2 linked regions of the Sandaracinus amylolyticus genome follow. The protein of the gene in region 1 interacts with the protein of each later gene in a pairwise test. Links are inferred from orthologs where the notes say so. Each region holds a gene or a part of one and is shown in the gene's direction. Other genes may lie near its edges.

The links.
Region 2: the proteins of mrdA (region 1) and DB32_RS12070 interact in binary tests that used the Escherichia coli proteins (3 or more experiments, as listed by UniProt). The link is inferred for Sandaracinus amylolyticus from one-to-one orthologs.

What each region holds. Positions count from the first base shown.
Region 1 is NZ_CP011125.1:2,033,589-2,036,899, forward strand. Bases 125-3,124 are described here. They hold mrdA (penicillin-binding protein 2), read left to right. Parts: upstream 125-679; coding sequence 680-2,569; downstream 2,570-3,124. Other genes in these bases: mreD (rod shape-determining protein MreD), read left to right, coding at 125-683; rodA (rod shape-determining protein RodA), read left to right, coding at 2,570-3,124. Also shown: rod shape-determining protein MreC, read left to right, coding at 1-47; more of mreD, read left to right, coding at 60-124; more of rodA, read left to right, coding at 3,125-3,311. UniProt on the Escherichia coli protein: Catalyzes cross-linking of the peptidoglycan cell wall. Responsible for the determination of the rod shape of the cell. Is probably required for lateral peptidoglycan synthesis and maintenance of the correct diameter during lateral and centripetal growth.
Region 2 is NZ_CP011125.1:2,883,845-2,887,240, forward strand. Bases 249-3,333 are described here. They hold DB32_RS12070 (penicillin-binding protein 1A), read left to right. Parts: upstream 249-609; coding sequence 610-3,057; downstream 3,058-3,333. Other genes in these bases: DB32_RS12080 (sensor histidine kinase), read left to right, coding at 3,230-3,333. Also shown: DB32_RS12065 (DUF434 domain-containing protein), read right to left, coding at 1-153; more of DB32_RS12080, read left to right, coding at 3,334-3,396. UniProt on the Escherichia coli protein: Cell wall formation. Synthesis of cross-linked peptidoglycan from the lipid intermediates.

The sequences.
Region 1 (3,311 bases):
AGGGTGAGGACGAGCGCGACGCGCGCGCGCGTGCCGCGGAGCTCTGAGGACACGAGGCGATGCGGTTCTTCGCCAACGGAGCGATCCTCGCGTTCGGGTTCGTGCTGCTCGCGCTGCAGGCCTCGCTCGCCGCGCGCGTCTCGCTGCACCCGTTCACGCCGAACCTCGTGCTCCCGATGGTGATCTTCCTCGGCGTGCAGCCCGACGTCGGCCTGCTCCGTGGCGCGTCGCTCTCGTTCATCCTCGGCTACCTGCTCGACGCGTTCTGCGGCTCGCCGCTCGGCCTCTCCACGTTCGTGCTCGTCGCGACGTTCATGGTCGCGCGCGGCGCGGGCATCCGGCTCTTCCTGCGCGGCTCGCTGTTCCAGATCGCGCTGGTGTTCGTCGCGTCGATCCTCGCGGGTGGGACGATCCTGGCACTGCGTGCCATTTTCTCGCCGCCCGATCCGTTCCCGCTCGACATGCCCGCGAGCGGCCTCGCCGGCGATCTCGTCGCGCTCTTCACGTCGAGCGCGGGAGACGATGCGCCCCGCGTGGGCAGCGTCGTCGGCACGATCACGACGATGCTCGGCTCGGCGCTCGCGACCGCGGTGGTCGCGCCCGCGATCTTCGCGACGATGCGCCGCCTCGACGCCCTCGAGACCCGCCGCCGCGACGCCGCGGAAGGAGCGCCGGCAGAATGAACCTCCTCAGCGTACGTCGCGAGGTCGGCGAGTTCCGCAAGCGCTACAAGTGGATGGCGCTCTTCGTCATCTGCGCGTTCACGTTCCTGCTCGGCCGCGCGTTCCAGCTCCAGGTCGTCGAGCACGATCACTACGGCGCGATCGCGCGCGAGAACATCACGAAGACGCTCACGCTGCCCGCGACGCGCGGCGTGATCCGCGATCGCACCGGGCGCATCGTCGTCACGAACCGCCCTGCGTACGACGTCTACGTCACGCCGCGCCTCCTCCGCGAAGGCGACGTCGAGCGCATCGTCGAGCTGATGGGGCTCACCGGCGAGGAGCGCGCCGAATTCGAGCGCCGCCTCGGGAACGTCCCCGAGCACCGGCTCGCGCACCAGATCCGCTTCTTCACCGACGTGCGCCGGGACCAGCTCGCGTCGCTCGAGACCCACGAGCTCGACCTCCCCGCGATCGACGTCGTGGTCTCACCCCTCCGCACGTACCCCTACGAGCACCTCGGCGCGCACGCGATCGGCTACCTCAACGAGCTCACCGCCGAAGAGCTCGACGAGCTGCGCCCCGCCGGATACCGCCTCGGTGACCGCATCGGGCGAAGCGGCGTCGAGCGCGCGTGGGAGAGCTTCCTGCGCGGCCGTCGCGGCTATCGCCGCGTCCCCGTCGACGCGCGCGGTCGCATCATGGAGGGCGTCGCGATCGAAGACGGACGTCCGACGCGCGTCGATCCGGTGCCCGGGCGCGACATGACGCTCACGCTCGACATGGATCTGATGCGCATCGCGGAGCGCGCGTTCCGTGGCCATCCGAGCGGCGCGGTCGTCGTCGTCGACGTGAACACCGGCGCGGTGCGCGCGCTCTTCAGCAAGCCGAGCTACGACCTCAACGAGCTCACGAGCGGCATGAGCCGCGATCGCTACGCGGAGATGCGCGACCCGCGATCGTTCCGTCCGCTGATCGATCGCACGATCTACGAGAGCTACTTCCCGGGCTCGACGTTCAAGCCGATCACCGCGCTCGCCGCGCTCCAGGATCAGCTCGTCGATCCCGCGGCGCGCGTCGAGTGCTTCGGCGCGTACACGCTCGGCCGCACGCGCTTCCGGTGCACCGCGCAGCACGGCGAGATGGACATGCGCGAGGCGATGGTCCACTCGTGCAACGTCTACTTCTACGTGCTCGCGCAGCAGGTCGGCCTCGATCGTCTCGCGCGCGTCGCGCAGGACTTCGGGCTCGGCCGCCGCAGCGGCGTCGGAATCAACACGGAAGCGTCGGGCTTCATCCCGACGCGCGAGTGGTACGAGCGCGGCGATCAGCACTGGCGCGCCGGCTACGCGCTGAACACCGCGATCGGTCAGGGCGACACCCGCGTGACGCTGCTGCAGCTCGCGATGTCGTACGCGGCCATCGCGAACGGCGGGACGCTGTACGTGCCGCAGCTCGTGGAGACCGTGAGCTCGCCCGACGGATCGATCGTCGAGGAGTTCCAGCCGCGCGTGCGGCGTCGCGTGCACGTCGATCGCGATCACCTCGAGTACGTCGTCGACTCGCTCTACGGCGCGGTCAACGACCAGGGCGGCACCGCGTACGACGCGCGCATCGACGGCGGCATCATCGTGGCGGGCAAGACCGGCACCGCGCAGGTCAGCGAGCGCGCGCGCCACGACATCGATCCCGATCGCGCGTGGTACCTCAACCGGCCGCACGCGTGGTTCGCGGGGTTCGCGCCCGCGGATCACCCGGAGGTCGCGATCGTGGTGCTCGTCGAGCACGGCGGCGCGGGTGGTCGACAGGCCGCGCCGATCGCGATCCGCATCCTGCAGGAGTACCTCGGCGGTCGAGAGCAGACCGTCACCGCGAGCGTGGGAGTGCCCGCGGTCGGAGCGCGATAGATGGCGACGCTGGGCAAGGGCTTCCGTGATCAGTTCGACTGGCCGCTCTTCGTCGCGGTCGCCGCGTTGTCGGTGATCGGTGTCACGAACCTCTACTCCGCGACCAGCGCGGCGCGCGCCGCGCTCTCCGAGCTCTACATCCAGCAGATCTACTGGCTCACGCTGGGCGCCGGCGTCGCGGTGCTGATCGTCGCGATCGACTATCGCCACTTCGAGCGCTTCGCGTGGTTCGCGTACGGCGCGGGGATCGTGCTGTTGATCCTCGTCTTCCTGCTCGCGCCAGAAGTGCGCGGCTCGCAGCGATGGATCCGCATCGGCGCGTTCTCGCTCCAGCCGAGCGAGCTGATGAAGATGTTCCTGATCGTCGCGCTCGCGAAGTACCTGCACAACGATCCGAAGACCGAGGGACGCACGCTCAAGGATCTCGTGATCCCCGGGATCATCCTCGGCGTGCCGATGCTGTTGATCCTGCGTCAGCCCGATCTCGGCACCGCGCTCATGTGCGCGTTCATCTTCACGAGCATCATGATGCTCACGAACCTGAAGCTGCGTTCGCTCTTCACGCTCGTGATGGCGTTCGTGGTGAGCGCGCCGCTGATCTGGCTCGTGGGGCTCGAGGAGTACCAGCGCGGTCGCTTCCTCTCGTACTTCGACATGATGTTCGGCGAGAACCCCGACATCCTCGGCGACGGCTGGCACACGTACCAGTCGATGGTCGCGATCGGCAGCGGTGGCTTCTGGG
Region 2 (3,396 bases), 850 kb from region 1 along the record:
GCCGACGAGCGCGAGCGCGCTGGTGTCGGAGTACCCGCGCGTGAGCAGCCACGAGAGCTCGACCACCGCGTCGCGCAGCGCGGGCAGCGCGTGCTCGTCGAAGAGCGACTCGTCTTTCGGCGCGGCGCCGCGGTGAGAGCGGGTGTCGGGCATCATTGTGCTCGGATCGCGAGCGCCTCGAGCACGCGGCGCAGCGCCGCGTCGGCGCTGTCGCCAGTGGCGCTCTCGTGTCGAGCACGGACCCGTTTCGCGCGCGGCGGGAGCCATCCCACGACCGCGTGCGCTTGGTAACCGCTGGGCCGTCTGTACACGCTGAGGACCGTCTTCACGCCGGTTGCGCCATCAGGGGGGATCCCGCGCAACGCACGGCGGACCTGTGCGAGTAGCTCCTTCGAGCACTCGGGCGCGATCTGAGGCGTGCGACGTCCGGCCATGCGCGCGGAGCATCGCACGTCCCTCGCCAATCGGGCGGCGCGCTGCGCCCGAGGAATCGCGGGACCGTCCGGAAACGTTGCTCGATCGGCCGCCCCGGGGCATCGTCGTCGCGGCCTCGAATGGCGGACCTGAAGCACCTCCTCGCCGCGGCGCCCTCGCTGATCGGGTGATGTCGTGACGAGCCCCAAAGCGTCGCGCGATCGCACGAGCCCGAGCCTCCGCACGCGCCGGCCGCTCGCGAGCGTGCGCGAGCACTCGCGCGCGCGGCGTGGACGGCCCGGCGTGTGGCGCTGGATCGGTCGCGGGCTGATCGCGCTGCTCGTGCTCGTGATCGTCGCGGTGCTCGGGTTCGCGAGCGTCATCGCGTACTACTCGCGCGACCTGCCCGACGTCGCGTCGCTGCGCACGTTCCAGGAGCCGCAGGTGACGCGCGTCGTCGATCGCGACGGCGCGCTCGTCGGCGAGATCTTCACCGAGCGACGCACCGTCGTGCCGCTCGAGCGCGTGCCGCGCGTGCTCGTGCTCTCGGTGCTCGCCGCGGAGGACGCGGACTTCTACCGCCACGAAGGGCTCGACTACGCCGGGCTCTTCCGCGCCGTCGTGCGCGGCGTGCTCGACGGCGGGAACTTCCGCGGCACCTCCACGATCACGCAGCAGCTCGTGAAGAACCTGCTGCTCGGGCCCGAGCGCAGCTGGGAGCGGAAGATCCGCGAGCTGATCCTCGCGCGCCACGTCGAGGAGGAGCTCAGCAAGGACGAGATCCTCGGGCTCTACCTCAACCACATCAACTTCGGGCACGGCCGCTACGGCGTGCAGGAAGCGTCGCAGTTCTACTTCGGCAAGGACGTCTCGGAGCTCACGCTCGCCGAGGCGTCGCTCCTCGCGGGGATCCCGCAGTCGCCGACGCACCTCTCGCCGCGCACCCACCCCGAGGCGTCGCGGCGGCGCCAGCGCTTCGTGCTCGATCAGCTCGAGCGCAAGCGCGAGGAGTACTGGCCCGATCTCACCGTCGAGGACATCCGCGCCGCGCGCGAGGCGCACGTCGAGCTCGCGCCGCTGCCCGAGTCGCGCCAGAGCGCGCCGGAGATCATGGACGTCGCGCGCCGCGTGCTCACCGAGCGCGTCGGCGAAGAGGCCGCGCAGCGCGGCGGCTACGTCGTGCACACGAGCGTCGATCGCGAGCTGCAGCTCGCCACGCGCGAGGCGCTGCGCACCGGGCTGCGCGCGATCGATCAGCGCTCGGGCATGCGCCCGCCGATCCGCCGCGCGCGGGTGCGTCGCGGCGAGCGCATGCCCGAGATCGATCGCGCGCCCGAGCTGCGCGTCGGCGGCACCTACGACGCAGTGGTCACGAGCCGCGACGACGAGACCGGCACCATCGCGCTCGAGGTCGCGGGCCATCCGGCGACCGCGCGCATCGCCGATCTGGCGCGATGGAACCCCGAGGAGCTCCCGCCCTCGCGCTTCGTCGACGAGGGCGCGCGGCTGCGCGCGTCGATCGTCGCGCTCGCGGAAGAAGGCGTCGAGGGCGCGCGCGCGAGGGCGCGGCTCGAGCTCGGTCCGCAGGGCGCGGTGGTGCTGATCGACCCGCGCTCGCGCGAGGTGCTCGCGCTCGTCGGGGGCTACGAGGCGGAGAGCGGGTTCGATCGCGCGCGCCTCGCGCAGCGCCAGCCCGGCTCGACGTTCAAGCCGTTCGTGTACGCGCTCGGGATCCGCTCGCGCCGCTACACGCCCGCGTCGATCGTGATCGACGCGCCCGGCGTGTACGACCAGTGGATGCCGCAGAACTTCGAGACGTGGAGCTTCGCGGGCGAGATGCGCCTGCGCGACGCGCTCGCGAATTCGGTGAACCAGGTCGCGGTGCGGCTCATCGAGGACCTCACGCCGGCCGAGGTCGTCTCGTTCGCGCAGCACCTCGGGGTCACGTCGGAGCTCGATCCTTCGCTCGCGCTCGCGCTCGGTGCGAGCGAGGTGCGCCCCATCGAGCTCGCGAACGCGTACGCGACGTTCGCGGCGGGCGGGCGCTGGGCCGCGCCGCGCGTCGTGACGCGGATCGTCGGGCCGGACGGTCGTGACGTGCCGCTGCCCGAGACCGAGCCGCCGCGCGACGTGCTCACGCAGGCCGAGGCGTACGTCGTGACGAGCATGCTCACGAGCGTCGTGCAGAGCGGCACCGCGCAGGCCGCGCAGCGACTGCGCCGTCCCATCGCGGGCAAGACCGGCACGAGCAACGAGGCGCGCGACGCGTGGTTCGCGGGGTACAGCGCCGATCTCGTCGCGGTCGTGTGGGTCGGCTACGACGATCATCGCTCGCTCGGTCGTCGCGAGAGCGGGGCGCGCGCGGCGCTGCCGATCTGGATGGAGGTGATGCGGGTCGCCGAGGAGGGCAGGCCGGTGATCGACTTCCCGGTGCCCTCCGGCGTCGTCACGGTGCGCATCGATCCGCGCAGCGGACAGCTCGCGTACGAAGGGCAGCAGGACGCGATCGACGAGGTGTTCCTCGAGGGCACCGCGCCGAGCGAGGTGGCGCGCGAGGCGGGCGTGCTCGATCCCAGCGCGTTCCTGATGGAGCAGTTCGGCGGCGGTGACGCGCCGGCGCCCGAGCAGGTGCTCGCGCCGTGATGCGCCGCTCCACCGTCTCCGCGAGTGCGCGCCGCGAGATCGGTGCTCAGCGCCGGACGAGGCCGAGCACGGACCGGAGCGTGGTGGATCCACGTGAGGACCGCGCGCAGGCCGAGGCCGGCGATCAGCGCCGAGATCGTGGCGCGTCCGTCGCGCGCACGAGGAGCGCGCCGTGAGGCTCCGCCTCGGGCTCGCGCTGCTGCTCGCGGTCGTCGCGTTCGTCCCCTTCGCGCTGGTGGTCGACTGGACCCGCGAGGCCAACGAGGCGATCGCGCGCGAAGCGCGCGAGGAGCGCGCGGACGCGATCGCGAACGAGGCGCGCGCGTACGTCGACGACGA